2 regions of the Streptomyces graminofaciens genome follow, and region 2 is predicted to be linked to the other one. Evidence: riboswitches for the same ligand, from Rfam matches in the RefSeq annotation. Region 2 holds a riboswitch; the other holds the start of a gene.
What was found. Region 2 has a riboswitch for cobalamin ahead of SGFS_RS43220 (cobalamin biosynthesis protein). Riboswitches for the same ligand answer to the same signal wherever they lie in the genome.

Region 1 (7,468 bases), 880 kb from region 2:
GCCGCGTCGGCCGCTTCACCCCCCGGGCCACGGCACTGCTGCTGTCGGGGGCCGCGCTGCTCGCCGTCTACGTCGTGCCGTTCCTGAAGTACCCGGCCAACCCGCCCGCCGTCGGCGACCCCGACACCATCGGCAGGCGCACCACCCTGTACTTCCTGATGATGGTGCTCGGCGTGCTTCTCGCGGTCGCCGCGGTGATCGTCGGCAAGCGCCTCGCACCGAAGCTGGGCACCTGGTACGCCACCGTCGCCGCCGTGCTCGGCTTCGCCGCGGCGGTCGGCCTGGCTTACGCGTTCCTGCCCGCCGTCAACGAGGTCCCCGGAGACTTCCCGGCCACCCTGCTGTGGCGGTTCCGCCTCTCCGCCCTGGCCACGCAGATCACGCTGTGGGGAGGCTTCGGTCTCGTCTTCGGTGAACTGGCCGAACGACTGCTGCACCCGAAGCCCGCCCCGGCGTCGGCGGGCACGGCGGCAGTCGCCCCGCACTAGGGCCTGTCTGCACAAACCCTGGGACGGCATCGGCCGTCCTGTCGAGGGGGACATGGAGGAGGGAGCAGGCGGCGGCCACGTCGACGCGGGCGGCGAGCCCCAACAGGGTGCCGAGTGCGGCGAGGGACTTCGACAGGTCGTTGATCCAGATGTTGCGGCCGTCGACCACCCCGGCGACCAGGCGCCGACGAGGACGGGCCGGGCCTCAAGCCCGAGCGCCAGGGCCTCCTTCAGCTCCGCGACCTGCTTGGTGGAATCGGCGGGAAGACGGTCTGCGGCCCAAACCCGGGACCAGATAGTGGTAGTTGGTGTCGAACCATAAGGTCCTCGCCGGAGACGACGACCAGTTGCTGCCCGTCGACCACCACCGGAACGTGCTTCCGGCCCGTCAGCCGTCCGCCGGTATCGGGCGCGTGGCGGGCGCCGCCATGAGTGCCGCCAGGTCCTCCGGGCTGCGCGGGCCGGGGGCGGTGTCCTCCAACAGGCCCTGGGCGCGGAGGAGTTGAGTGGCCGCGATGCCCCAGGGAAGCCGCAGCCCGGCCTGCCTGAGGAGGTCCGTGCGGGACAGCATCGCGGCGACGGGACCGGTACGGGGACCGGACGGGGTCAGCAGGGCCGCGTCGTCGGCCCAGCGCAGGGCGAGGTCCACGTCGTGCGTGGCCATCACCACGGTCGTGCCGGAGCGGCGGAGCGAGCCCAGGGTGTCGAGCAGCCGCTCCTGGCCGTCGGGGTCGAGACCCGCGGTCGGCTCGTCGAGGATCAGCACGCGGGGCCGCATCGCGACCGCGCCGGCGATCGCGGTCCGCTTGCGCTGGCCGTAGGAGAGCAGATGGGTGGGCCGGTCGGCCAGCGCGGTGATGTCGAGCGCGGCGAGCGCCTCGTCCACCCGCGCCCGGACCTCGCCGTCGGGCAGACCGAGGTTCAGTGGCCCGAACGACACGTCCTGGGCGACGGACGCGGCGAACAACTGGTCGTCCGGGTCCTGCACGACCAGCTGGACGGTCGTCCGCAGCCGGGTCAGGCCCTTGCGGTCGTACGTGACCGGCTGCCCCTCGACCGCCAACCCGCCGCTGCCCGGCCGCAGTCCACCGCTGAGCAGCCGCATCAGCGTGGTCTTGCCGCTGCCGTTGCGGCCCAGCAGGGCGAGCGCCCGCCCCTCGCGCACCTCGAAGTCGAGGTCGCTGAGCACGGCCGGGCCGTCCTCGTAGGCGAAGGACGCGCCCCGCAGGGCGACCAGCACGGGCTCGCTCATGTCAGCGGCCTTTCCAGTACGAAGGTGAGGACGGCCACGGTCGCGAGGAGCGCGACGCTCGCCGCCGTGAAGCGGACGGAGACCCGGGCCTCGGGCACCAGAACGCGCAGGGTGCCGTCGTAGCCTCGCCCGGCGAGCCCGTCCTGGAGCCGCGCGGCGCGGTCGAAGGCCCGTACGAACGCGATGGCCCCGAGCCCGGCCAGGGAACGCCAGGTGGCGGACCGGGTGGTGTGCCCGAGCCGGGCGGCCTGGGCCTCCCGGATACGGCGCACCGAGTCCAGGAGCAGGAAGCTCATCCGGTACGTCACCAGGGCGACGTCCACGACCGGGGCGGGCACCCCGGCCTTCACCAGCCGCGGCAGCAGGTCCGACATGGGGGTGGTGAAGGCGAAGAGAAGCACGCCGAGGGAGGCCGCCGAGGTGCGCAGCAGCAGCTCCCCGGCGCGCACCGGCCCGCCTTCCGCCAGGGTGACGAACCCGTCCGGCCCGCCGACCTGGACGAGCAGGGGCAGGGCTCCGGTCACACAGAAGCCCAGCGGCACCCGGTAGGCGCGCCACAGCCGACGGCCGGGTACGCCCGCCGGGCCGAGGAGCACGGCGAGCGCCGTCGCCAGGACGAGCGCCGCGCCGGGCCAGGGCGGGAGCGAGATCGCGAGCAGGGTGAGGCCGAGTCCGAGCACGGCCTTGTCCACGGGATGGCGGCGGCGCCAGCGACTGCTGTGCGCCGCCGCGTCGATCGGCAGCACGAGGACTCAGGCCCGCCCGGCCGTGGACTCCTCGGAGGCGGCCTCGGAGCCTGCCGGGTCCTGGGCGTCCCGCTGTGCCAGTGCCCGCTGCTCGCCCTGGCGCCGCCCCCGGTGCAGACCGAAGTAGTAGGCGAGGACGCCCGCGCCCAGTGCCGCCTGGAGGGAGAACAGCGCCGACTCGATCTCGCCCGACGGCGGCTCGTACAACGGCGAGAACCACGGCTTGTAGTCCGGCTCCATCTCGGTGATCGCCGTCTCGGCCTCGCCGTCGGCGCCCGTGAACGGCTCCTTCTTGTGGTCGCCGAGTCCGAGGGCCAGCGGCAGCACGGCGAGCGCGGCCACGACGAGCAGCAGCAGGGCGTTGATCTTCGTGTTCCGGCTCATCGGGCCACCGCCTCGCTACCTGTCGGGTTCTGCTTGCCGGTCAGCAGCACGCCGAGCCGGGTCAGTTCACCCTTGCTCGACTGCACCAGCAGACGCATCACCAGCACCGTGAGGAGCCCCTCGCTCACCGCGAGCGGGAGCTGGGTGACGGCGAAGATGGAGCCGAACTTGCCGAGCGCGCCCACGAAGCCGCTGCTCGGGTCGGGGAACGCGAGCGCCAACTGCACGCTGGTGACGCAGTAGGTGACCAGGTCGGCGAGGAACGCGCCGAAGAACACCGCCACCATCAGCGGCACGTCGTACCGCCGCAGCAGCCGGTAGATCGCGTAACCGGCCCAGGGGCCGACGATCGCCATCGAGAAGACGTTGGCGCCGAGCGTGGTCAGACCGCCGTGCGCGAGGAGCAGCGCCTGGAAGAGCAGGGTGATGGTGCCGAGGACCGCCATGATGGGTGGCCGGAACAGGATGGCGCCGAGCCCCGTGCCGGTGGGGTGCGAGCAGCTCCCGGTCACGGACGGCAGTTTCAGCGCGGACAGGACGAACGTGAAGGCACCGGACGCGCCGAGGAGCAGGGTGCTCTCGGGGTGCTCCCTGACCTCACGGGTGAGTGAACGGACTCCGTGGACGACGAACGGCGCGGATGCGACACTCCAGGCGATCGCGTGCGCCGGCGGCAGAAACCCCTCGGCTATGTGCATGGCTCAGCAGACCCTCTCCAGCACCTCGTGGATGGTTGACGTGCCTTGGCCGGTCTCCTGGCTGACGGGTACCACCGCCCATGCTCCGCCTTCCCGGGTCCGAGGACCCAGTGGCTGTCCGTGAGGACTGGAGCCGGACTTCCCGATCACAGTGGCGAGGGCCGCACCGGCATCACACCGGATTTCCCGTTCACCAAGGCGTGGCGACAGTAGTGCCCGCACAAGGCCTCTGACAAGCGGCAACGAGGGGCGCGCGGACGGCGCCGGACGGCTCGAACCCCGGCGCACGCCCCAACGGCCCCGCGCGGCACAGGAGTAGGCCGACCGCCGTGCTCCCGTGCTCAAGGAGGCATGGAGAGGTGGGGCCGGGCGGCGGGGCTTCTGCGCACCGCCCGACCCCGGGGCTCAGACGGCCGACGGCTGCGCGGGCAGCACGTGGTCGCCGACCTTGTCCGTGCTCAGGCACAGCGAGCAGACCATCGCGTCGTGGGTCCGGCAGGCGGCCAGGTCGGGGCGCTCGTAGGGCTGGTGGCAGACATGGCAGTCGTACGTCGTCGCGCTGGGGTTGCCCGCCGAGTCGAGCAGCGGCTCGTCGATGCCGTCGTCGGTGCGGCGCAGGTAGTACCTGCCCTTGGTGACGACGGCCATCAGCGGAGTGAGGACGAACGCGATGACGGCGGCGGCCACGGGGGAGTAAGGCTGGAGCGTGTCGCCCAGTGCGTGGAAGTACATGGCGATCGACAGACCGGAGGCGGCGACGAAGGCCACGACTCCGACCGGGTTGACGGCGTGGAGCATGCCCCGGCGGAACTCGGGCTGGAGCGGGGAGAGCTTCAGCAGGTACTTGTTGATGCCGATGCCGATGCCGATGCCGATGCCGATGCCGATGCCGATGCCGATGCCGATGCCGATGTCGGTGGCGACGGTGACGACCCAGGCGATCGCGCAGTTCGAGCAGAAGCCGAGGATGCTGTTGAGGAAGCTGAACATGTCGGCTTCCATCAGGGCCAGCGCGAAGCCCAGGTTGACCAGGACGAGTGCGTGCACTGTCATGTGCGCGTACCAGCGCTCCAACTCGGCTGTGGCCAACTCGGCTGTGGTGACCGCCGGGTCGTGGTGGGGGATCGTCAAGGAGAAACCGCTGTCACCGCGCTCGATCGGACCGTCGGCCGGCAGCCGCGCCGGCGCCGTCCGCACCGGGGTCCGCGATACCCCGAGCCGAGCCGCCGTCCGTAGCTCACCGAGGCGCTCGCGTGGGCCGAACGCGCCGTCGAGCACGGGCGGGCGCAGCTTCGCATGGACCGCCTCGCGCAGTGGGGGAGCGGGCGGTGCGGTGGGATCCGGGACCGTGTCCGACTGCGCGTGCAGCGTGGAATCTATGAGCGGACACGATAGAAAACGCTTGTTTCCCGGAAGGCCCTCGCACGGTGAACGACTCGTTTCGGCACCTGCCGAGTCCCTGCCGAGTCCCTGCCGAGTCCCTGCCGAGTCCCTGCCGAGTCCCTGCCGAGTCCCTGCCGAGTCCCGCCGGTCGCGGCCAGGAGTCGTACGGGCGGGGCGGCGGCCGGTCCGCCCGGCCCCGACATGTGGGTGCGGGGGCGGTGGGTCGGACACGGCGCCGCCGCAGCACCCGGGCACACATGCGCAGGTCACCGCCCAGTAGAGTGCGCCCCTGTTGCCCCAGATCCGCCCCCGAATCCCGAGGTACCGAGTAGTGACCCCCGCACGACCAGGACCGCCCCCCGCCGTCACCGTCGTCGGGATCGGAGCCGACGGCTGGCGGGGCCTCCCCGATGCCTCGCGTACGGCCCTGCGTGACGCCGAGGTCCTGATCGGGGGCCCGCGACAGTTGGACCTGCTGCCGCCGGAGTGCGAGGGGGAGCGGATCGCCTGGCCCTCGCCCCTGCGCCCCGCCGTCCCCGGGCTGCTCGCCGCGCACGCCGGCCGCCGGATCGCCGTACTGGCCAGCGGGGACCCCATGTTCTACGGCATCGGCCGCGCCCTCGCCGAGGAGACCGGTGAGCTGCGCGTCCTGCCGCACCCCTCCTCCGTCTCCTACGCCGCCGCCCGCCTCGGCTGGCCGCTGGAGGACGTCGAGGTCGTCACCCTCGTCGGGCGGCCGACGGCCAGGCTCGCCGCCGCCCTGCACGACGGCCGACGGCTCCTCGTGCTCAGCGCGGACGCCGGCACCCCGGGCGTGGTCGCCGCCCTGCTGCGGGACCGCGGCTTCGGACCGAGCCGGATGCGGGTCCTCGAACAGCTCGGCGGGGAGCGGGAACGCGTGACCGTCGAGGCCACCGCCGACAAGTGGGCGCATCCGCCCGGCGATCCCCTCAACCTCGTCGCCGTCGAGTGCCGCCGCGCCCCCGACGCGCTGCGGCTCGGCACGGTACCTGGGCTCCCGGACGAGGCGTACGAGCACGACGGGCAGCTCACCAAGCGGCATGTGCGCGCCGCCACGCTCGGCGTGCTCGCCCCGACCCCCGGTGAGCTGCTGTGGGACATCGGCGGCGGCTCGGGGGCGATCGCGATCGAGTGGATGCGTACGCACCCCTCCTGCCGGGCGGTCACCGTCGAGCGCGACCCGGTGCGGGCCGAGCGCATCGGCCGCAACGCCGACCGGCTCGGCGTGCCCGGGCTGCGGGTCGTCACCGGCGCAGCGCCCGCCGTACTGGCCGAACTGCCGCCGCCCGACGCCGTGTTCGTCGGCGGCGGGCTCACCGCGCCCGGGCTCCTCGACGCCTGCTGGGAGGCGCTGCAAGTCGGCGGGCGGCTGGTCGCCAACACGGTGACGCTGGAGTCCGAGGCACTGCTCGCCGACGCCCGCCGACGCCACGGCGGCGAGCTGGTGCGGCTCGCGGTGGCGCACGCCGTGCCCGTGGGCGGCTTCACCGGGTGGCGGCAGGCGATGCCGGTGACCCAGTGGGCCGTACAGAAGACCCTCGACACCGCTTCAGGAGCAGACAGATGACCGTGTACTTCATCGGCGCGGGCCCCGGTGCCGCCGACCTGATCACGGTGCGCGGCGCCCGCACGCTCGCCGCGTGCCGGGTCTGTCTGTACGCGGGCAGCCTCGTCCCGCGCGAACTGCTGGCCGAATGCCCGCCGGACGCCCGGCTGGTGGACACCGCGCAGCTGAACCTGGACGAGATCACCGCCGAGCTGGTCCGCGCGCACGAGGAGGGGCACGACGTGGCCCGGCTGCACTCCGGGGACCCGTCCGTGTTCAGCGCGGTCGCCGAGCAGATGCGGCGGCTGGACGCGGCGGGCGTGCCGTACGAGGTCGTGCCGGGCGTCCCCGCCTTCGCCGCCGCGGCGGCCGCCCTGAAGCGGGAGCTGACCGTGCCGACCGTCGGCCAGACCGTCATCCTCACCCGGGTCGCCAACCGGGCCACCGCCATGCCGGAGGGCGAGGACCTGGCGACCCTCGGCCGGAGCGGCGCGCTGATCGTGCTGCACCTGGCCGCCAAGTACGTGGACCGCGTGGTCGACGAACTGCTTCCGCACTACGGCGCCGACTGCCCCGCCGCGGTCGTCGCCTACGCCTCCCGCCCCGACGAGCTGATCATCCGGGGCACGCTGGACGAGATCGCCGGGAAGGTGAAGGAGGCGGGTGTGCTGCGCACGGCCGTGATCATGGTGGGTCGGACGCTGGGCGCGGAGCAGTTCGGGGACAGCCACCTGTACTCGCCGGAGCGCGAGCGGCACGTCTGCTGAAGCCTTGCGAGGCGTTGGTGGGTGTGGGTGTGGGTGCGGGTTCGTTGTGGTTGCTCGCGCGGGAACCGCGCGACTCGCCCCCACCGGGCCGCAGTTGATGCCGCCGACGCCCGGGGGAGGGGAGCACCTCATGGGCTCGTCCAGCAGTGGGAGCGCAGTTGGGCGCCCCCTGGAACTCACCGG
Region 2 (7,468 bases):
AGCCCGGAGTCCGCCCCGCGCAGCGACCCGCAGTACACGGGGAGCGCGTTGGCGCCCTTCGCCTCGACGGCGTCGCAGAGCGTGTCCACGAAGGCGGTGTTGCCGCTGAGTTCGTGCGCCCGGTAGAAGAGCACACCGACGGTGGGCCGACCGTCGACGAACTCCCGCTCCCCGTGCACCCCGTACTCGGGCATCTTCCGCGGCTCGTCGAACCCCTCACCCGTCAGCAGCACGGTGTCGGACAGGAAGCGCGCCAGCTCGGTGAGGTTGGCGGGCCCGCCCTCGACGAGGTAGCGCAGCGCCTCGGCCACGACTCCGGCCGGGACGGACGACTCGGCCATCAACTCGGCGTCCGGGACGGCCTCGCCGCCCAGCAGGACGGTCGGGATGCCGGAGGCCTTGAGCGCGGCCAGCCCGTCCTCCCAGGCCCGCTTGCCCCCGAGCAGCCGTACGACGGCGATGTCGGCACCGTCGAGAAGACCGGGCAGTTCCTCCGCGACCTGCACCCGGGTCGGATTGCCGATCCGGTACGAGGCGTCGGACGCGGCCCGGGCCGCCAGCAGATCCGTGTCTGCGGTCGACAACAACAACACTGTGTTCATGCGGGCGCTCCCGGTGGAATGAAAGGCAGTCCTTGCGGAGCGCCCGACTCGATGAGCCGTCGGAGCGCGTCCGTGTCCGCGTGCTGTTCGATCAGGTCGCCGAGCCGGTCGAGCTGCTCCTCGCGCAGCGCGGCGAACGAGGTGTCGGGGGCCGGTACGAAGCGGCGCCCCGCGGCGGCGGCCACCTCACGCAGAAAGGCCCGCCGGAACCCGTCGGACTCCAACGACCCGTGCCAGTGCGTACCCCAGGTCTGTCCGACCCGGCACCCGTCCAGGAAGGGGACCCCTCCGTGGACGTCGGCGACCCCGTGATGGATCTCGTACCCCTCGACCCGCTCGCCGAGGGCTTCCCCCACCGGCCGGGTGAGGGTCTTCTCGCGGGCGAACCGCACCCGCACGGGCAGGACCCCGAGCCCCTCGACCCGCCCCTGCCGGCTCTCGACGTCGTCCTCGATGTGCTCGCCGAGGATCTGGAAGCCACCGCAGATGCCGAGCACGGGCCGCTGCTCGGCGGCCCGCCGCCTCAGGGCGTCGGCCAGCCCGCGTTCCCGCAGCCACTCCAGCGCCCGTACGGTCCCCCGGGTCCCCGGGACGACGACGAGATCGGCGTCCGCGAGCTCCTCGGGCCGGTCCACGAAACGCACGACGACGCCCGGTTCGGCGGCCAGCGCGTCGACATCGGTGAAGTTGGACATCAGAGGGATCGCACACACGGCGACCCGCAGCACGTCCTCCCCCACGGGCGGGGAGACGTTCGACTCCCGCACGGTGCCCCTCAGGGACACCCGCAGCCCGTCCTCCTCGTCGATCCCGAGCCCGTGCCGGAAGGGCAGCACACCGTACGTACGCCGCCCGGTGAGCCCGAGCAGCATGTCGAGCCCCGGCTCCAACAGGGACACGTCCCCCCGGAACTTGTTGACGAGGAACCCGGCGACGAGCGCCTGGTCCTCGGGGGAGAGGAGCGCGACGGTCCCGAAGAACGACGCGAAGACCCCACCACGATCGATGTCGCCGACGACGAGCACGGGCAGCCCGGCGTTCCGGGCGATCCCCATGTTGACGATGTCGGTCCGCCGAAGATTGATCTCGGCGGGGCTGCCGGCCCCCTCACAGATCACCGCGTCATACGTGCCCCGCAACTCGGCGAGACACTCCAACACGGTCCCGAGCAGAGCCTGCTGCCGCCCGCCGTGGTACCCGCGCGCACTCATCTCGCCCACGGGCTTCCCCATGAGCACGACCTGACTGCTGCGCTCACCGCCCGGCTTCAGCAGCACCGGATTCATCAACGCGGTCGGCTCGACCCGACAGGCCTGCGCCTGCATGGCCTGCGCCCGCCCGATCTCGGCGCCCTCCCGCGTCACGAACGAATTGAGGGACATGTTCTGCGCCTTGAACGGCGCGACCCGCACCCCCTGCCGCACCAGCCACCGACAGATCCCCGCGGTGACCACACTCTTCCCGGCGTCAGAGGTGGTCCCGGCGACGAGCAGACCCCCACCGGTCATGAGGCACCCCCCGACCGCATCCGCTGTGCCGGGCGCCTCATGACCCGGTTCCGCAGCAACGCGCCACCCGCACTGACCCCCAACGCCAGCCAACTCACCCGCCGGGACAACCGAACGGCCCGCTCGATGTCCCCGACCACCACAGCCCGCCCCTCCCCATTCAGCACAGGCCGGTGCTCGACCCGCCCCCCGTACGACAACGTCCCACCCAGCCGCACCCCCAGCGCCCCCGCGAACGACGCCTCCACAGGCCCGGCGTTGGGACTCGGATGCTTCCGGGCATCGGCACGCCAGGCCCGTACGGCCCCACGGCGGTCACCCCCGGCGACGCCGGCGAGCACAGCGGTGAGCCGGGCCCCCGGCCACCCGGCGACGTCGTCCAGCCGAGCCGAAGCCCACCCGTACCGCCGATGGCGAGGCGACTTGTGCCCGACCATCGCATCGAGCGTGTTGACGGCCCGAAACCCGACGAGCCCAGGCACACCCCCCACGGCCCCCCACACCAACGCCCCCACCACCGCGTCGGAGGTGTTCTCGGCAACGGACTCGACGACGGCCCGGGCGATCCCGTCGGCGTCGAGCGCCTGCGGATCCCGCCCGCACAGATGGGGCAACCGCGCCCGGGCGGCCTCGACATCCCCCGTCTCCAGGGCATGCCCGATGGCCCGGGCCTCCCGCCCGAGGGAAGTCCCCCCGACGACGGCCCAGGTGGTGGCGGCGGTCAACGCGACGGAAGCGGTACGGGACGGCCGTGCCGCAGACGCGGCCAAGGCGCCCAACGCCACGGCGCCCCCCGCGCACACGGCGGTGTGCAGCGCCCCCCACCCCCGGTGGTCCCGCCACAACACCCGCTCCACGGCACCCGCGGCCCGCCCGAACGCGGCGACCGGATGCCCCCGGCGAGGATCGCCGAGCAGCAGGTCGCCGAGGAGGCCGGCGGCGGCGCCGTACGCGAAGACGCGATCGGCACGCATGCGGTCAGCCGATCGGGAGGTCGGGAAAGGGCCAGGTACTGAAGCTCGAACGGCAGCCGCGCATGGCGATATGTCCTCACTCAGGGTGTCCACGCCCTGGTTCGACGAGACCGACGGCGAGAGTTCCTGGCTCCCGGGAAGGTTCTTCCCCGGTGACAGTGGCGGGACCGCGCCGGACTCGCACCGGCTTCCTCTCCTGCCGTCGTACATGGCCCCGGCAGTCCACCACGCCCCCGGAAGACCCGTCAACTCGCCGTTGACCTGCGGCGTAGTGGTGTGCTGAGCCCCACATCGCTGAAATATCGTCAGGCGCCCGAATCTGCGGGAACGGCAGTACGAAAGCCGAGCGCCGACGAGCGGCATCGGGTCGTTCAACGCGGGGAGACGCGCCGGGTGTGGCCGGCCCTCCACCGCGCCCGCGCGGCGGAGGGACACGTTCTGGCGCGTGACTCGAAACGGGGGCGAAGGCCCCGTGCTCGTCCTGCCGGCCGCGGCCGGCAGGACCCACTGGGTCGTCGACGAGAGGGGCTCGAGGTGCTCCGGCTGGTGGTCGTAACCGCGATGCCGACGCAGACAAAAGCCCTCACGGTGATCGAATTCACCGTGAGGGCTTTGTGCCAGGTGCCGCAGGAGCGGCGTGGCGTCAGGCCATGATCAGATAGATCCCGTAGGCCACCGCCGCCGCGCACGCCGCGAAGCAGGCGTACGCCGCTGTCGTGGGGAGTGCCGCCGAGTTGCCGGCGGCCGTGGCGGTCTCACGCTTGGAGAGGCCGACGATGCCGAGGGTGAACAGGCCGACGAGGGCCACGGTCACCACGAGGCTGACTCCGAAGACGGAGCCGAGGGCTGCCCAGTCGATGTGCATGGTGATTCTTCCTCAGGGGGTCGCGGGAGTCGCGGGGCTCAGACGGCCGGTGTCGGCGCCGACGGGTTCGCCGGGGTCTCGGCGGCGGTGGCGGCCGCGGCGGTCGCCGGGGCCGGGATCGTGGCCGTGAGGTCCTCGGCGACCGTGCCGACCGGCGGCGGGGTGACGGCGGCGATCGCCGCGGTAACCACACCGGGGGGTTCCTCGGAGTCGTTCACGTTCGTGTGATCGACCACCTCGCGGCGCGAGATCATCCAGATCGCGGCGCTGGAGGCGATGAGGAAGACGGCGACCAGACCGGTGCCCCAGCCGCCGAACGAGGTCACCCACTCGGCGAGCGCGGCGACGAGCGCGGCGGCCGGGAGCGTCAGACCCCAGGCGACGAACATCCGGGTCGCGGTGGACCAGCGGACGACACCGCCCTTGCGGCCGAGGCCCGCGCCCATCACGGCACCGGAGACCGAGTGCGTGGTGGAGAGCGAGAAGCCCAGGTGCGAGGAGGCCAGGATGACCGTGGCCGCGCTGGTCTGGGCGGCGAAGCCCTGCTGCGGCTGGAGGTCGGTCAGGCCCTTGCCCATCGTGCGGATGATGCGCCAGCCGCCCAGGTAGGTGCCGAGCGCGATGGCGAGACCGGCGGACAGGATGACCCACAGCGGCGGGTCCGAGTCGGGCGCGAGGGCGCCACCGGTGACCAGGGCGAGGGTGATGATGCCCATCGTCTTCTGCGCGTCGTTCGTGCCGTGCGCCAGCGAGACCAGACCGGCGGAGGCGATCTGACCGGCGCGGTAGCCCTTGCGGGAGGCCTTCTCACTGGTGTGCGCGCCCAGCTTGTACGTCAGCCGGGTGGCGAACGACGCCGCGATGCCCGCGACCAGCGGGGCCGCGATGGCCGGGATCAGCACCTTGGTGACAAGGACGTCGCCGTGGACGCCGTTCAGGCCGACCGAGGCGATGGTGGCGCCGACCAGGCCGCCCATCAGCGCATGCGAGGAACTGGAGGGGAGACCGACCAGCCAGGTCACCAGGTTCCAGAGGATGGCGCCGACGAGCGCCGCGAAGATCACCTCTGGCTGGATGCCGGACTCGTCGACGAGTCCCTTGGAGATTGTGTTGGCGACCTCGATGGACAGGAACGCGCCGACAAGGTTGAGCGCGGCGGACATGGCGACCGCGACCTTGGGCTTCATTGCGCCGGTCGAGATGGTGGTGGCCATCGCGTTGGCGGTGTCGTGGAAACCGTTCGTAAAATCGAACGCGAGCGCGGTGATCACCACGATCGCGAGGATCAGCGAGAAGTTTTCCATTTACCCGGGCTTCTTTCGGACGTCAGTGACATGTGGACCGTAGGCAGCCTGGGTGAACGGAAGATGAACTGAGGCGGACCGGAGGGTGTAGTGATCGGGGTGCCGTCGTTCCGCTTGCGGACGGCGATGTGCCGAATCCCGGCGGAACGACGGGCCCGAACCTCGAACTGAGGTGGAATCCCAGACTCCGGAAGCCTCTCATGAGGTCCCGGTGTGAGGGCTCAGCCCTTGGCGAACTTCTTGAGCCGGGCCATGGAGCCGTTGAAGAGGTTCTGGTCACCGGGCAGGCTGCCACTGGCGTTGTCGTGCTGCCAGATCGTCCAGAACGTCCATCCGGCGGGCAGTTCGCCCGCCCCCGCCGAGTCGTAGCGGGCGAGCCACAGCGGATGGTTCGCGCCGAAGGCCGCGCTGTTGCCGGTGCACGTCTTCCACCAGTGGGTGGTCGTGTAGATCACCGGACGGCGGCCGGTCAGCCGTTTCACCTCGTCGCTGAAGGACTTGATCCAGTCGACCATCCTGCCGTCGCTCAGGCCGTAGCACTTCTTCTTCCTGTCGTACGGGTTGTATTCGATGTCGAGCGTCGGCGGCAGCGTCCAGCCGTCCGCGCGCCAGCCGCCGCCGTTGTTCACGAAGTACGCGGCCTGCGTCTTCCCGGACGACTCGTTCGGCACCGCGAAGTGGTACGCGCCGCGGATCAGGCCCGCGTCGCGCGACCCTTCGTACTGCTGGTCGAAGTAGGGGTTGCGGTAGGTGGTGGACTCGGTCGCCTTGACGTAGACGAACCTGGCGCCCTTCGACTTCGCGCTCGCCCAGTCGACGTTCTTCTGGTGCGAGGACACGTCATGCCCCTTGGGCTTGCCGGCGGCCGAGACGTCGATCTCGGCGAGGGCGGTCCCCCCTAGGGCGAGCGTGGTGACCGCCGCCGCGAGAGCGCGGTTGCGGAGACGGGACGGTTTGCGATCACAGGCCATGTTTCCCCCCGGAATGGCGACATGTACGGCAAAAACATCCGGAGGCTATTGGAAGATCCGCGGATGCCGGTCGATCTCCGGCCAATCACCATCAGAGGTGGATGTATATGCATATGCGCCCTACCGGGGCCCCTGCCGTCCGCCCTACAGTGCCCCCGCCCGCGGGCCGTCCGGACCACCGCCTGGCAGGATCGCGGCATGGCTGAGCAGCGGGACGACGGACGGGGCGAGCGGGACACGGGCGGGCGCGCACAGGGCGCACGGAACCCGGGCCTGCCGGACGACGTGGCGGGCGCGTGGGGCGAACTCGTCGCGACCGCCCGCCGGACGGTCGCCGAGGGTCTGGTCGTCGGCACCTCCGGCAACGTCTCCGTACGCGTCGGCGACACCGTCCTGGTCACACCGACGGGCGTGCCGTACGACCGTCTGACGCCGGCCGACGCGACGGGCGTGGACCTCTCCGGCCGACAGGTCCTCGGCACGCTCCGCCCGACGAGCGAACTCCCCATGCACCTGGCGATCCACAACACCACCGACGCCCGCGCCGTGGTCCACACCCACGCCGTCCACGCGACGGCCGTCTCCACCCTCGTCCGCGAGCTGCCGCTGATCCACTACATGTCCGGCGCCCTCGGCGGACCCGTCCGCGTCGCCCCCTACGCGACCTACGGCACCGAAGAGTTGGCCGAGAACATGCTCCGCGCCCTGACGGACCGCACGGCTTGTCTCCTCCAGAACCACGGCACGATCACATACGGAAACACCCTCTCCGAGGCCTACGACCGCACGGCCCAACTGGAATGGATGTCCCGCGTCTGGCTGACGGCGTCCTCGGTCCCCGGCCTGTCGCCGACACTGCTCACCCGGGACCAGGTCGCGGAGGCGGGGGAGAAGCTCCGGGAGTACGGACAGCGGCGGCTTTGAGCGGGTTCGAGCGGGACGCTGGGGGAGCGCGGCAGCCGAGTGAGGGCTGTATCCGGTTCCCGACCGGAGACGTGCGCACATCACCCGAAACGCACGCCCACTGGCCCACGACCGGCTCCGCCGGGACACTGGAGCCGTGCGTGCAGTCAGAGCGGCAGTCGCGGCTGCCGGTGTCGCGTTCGCGGCCGGGGCGGCCGGTGTCGCCGCCGGCCGGCTGGCCAGTGACGCCGCGCTCAAGGCGCCACCGGGCCGCCCGCTGCCCACGGAACCCCGGCTGACCGTGCACGCCACCGCCGCGGGCCGGATCGCGCTGACCCGCG

Region 1: it holds a riboswitch for cobalamin, as region 2 does, so the genes downstream of both, SGFS_RS47235 (energy-coupling factor ABC transporter permease) here and SGFS_RS43220 (cobalamin biosynthesis protein) in region 2, are expected to answer to the same signal.

What each region holds. Positions count from the first base shown of each region.
Region 1 covers NZ_AP018448.1:10,703,634-10,711,101, forward strand. Annotated here, with positions in the region: gene SGFS_RS47205 (CbtA family protein) at 1-488, shown strand, start outside; partial or broken gene SGFS_RS47210 (hypothetical protein) at 517-681, opposite strand; gene SGFS_RS47220 (energy-coupling factor ABC transporter ATP-binding protein) at 877-1,740, opposite strand; gene cbiQ (cobalt ECF transporter T component CbiQ) at 1,737-2,486, opposite strand; gene SGFS_RS47230 (energy-coupling factor ABC transporter substrate-binding protein) at 2,493-2,870, opposite strand; gene SGFS_RS47235 (energy-coupling factor ABC transporter permease) at 2,867-3,568, opposite strand; cobalamin riboswitch at 3,599-3,781, opposite strand; partial or broken gene SGFS_RS47240 (allantoin permease) at 3,974-4,603, opposite strand; partial or broken gene SGFS_RS47245 (hypothetical protein) at 4,730-5,320, opposite strand; gene cbiE (precorrin-6y C5,15-methyltransferase (decarboxylating) subunit CbiE) at 5,283-6,539, shown strand; gene cobM (precorrin-4 C(11)-methyltransferase) at 6,536-7,285, shown strand.
Region 2 covers NZ_AP018448.1:9,819,364-9,826,831, forward strand. Annotated here, with positions in the region: gene cobN (cobaltochelatase subunit CobN) at 1-602, opposite strand, end outside; gene SGFS_RS43215 (cobyric acid synthase) at 599-2,110, opposite strand; gene SGFS_RS43220 (cobalamin biosynthesis protein) at 2,107-3,084, opposite strand; cobalamin riboswitch at 3,183-3,303, opposite strand; gene SGFS_RS43225 (hypothetical protein) at 3,728-3,949, opposite strand; gene SGFS_RS43230 (inorganic phosphate transporter) at 3,988-5,253, opposite strand; gene SGFS_RS43235 (lysozyme) at 5,475-6,224, opposite strand; gene SGFS_RS43240 (class II aldolase/adducin family protein) at 6,423-7,148, shown strand; gene SGFS_RS43245 (alpha/beta hydrolase) at 7,285-7,468, shown strand, end outside.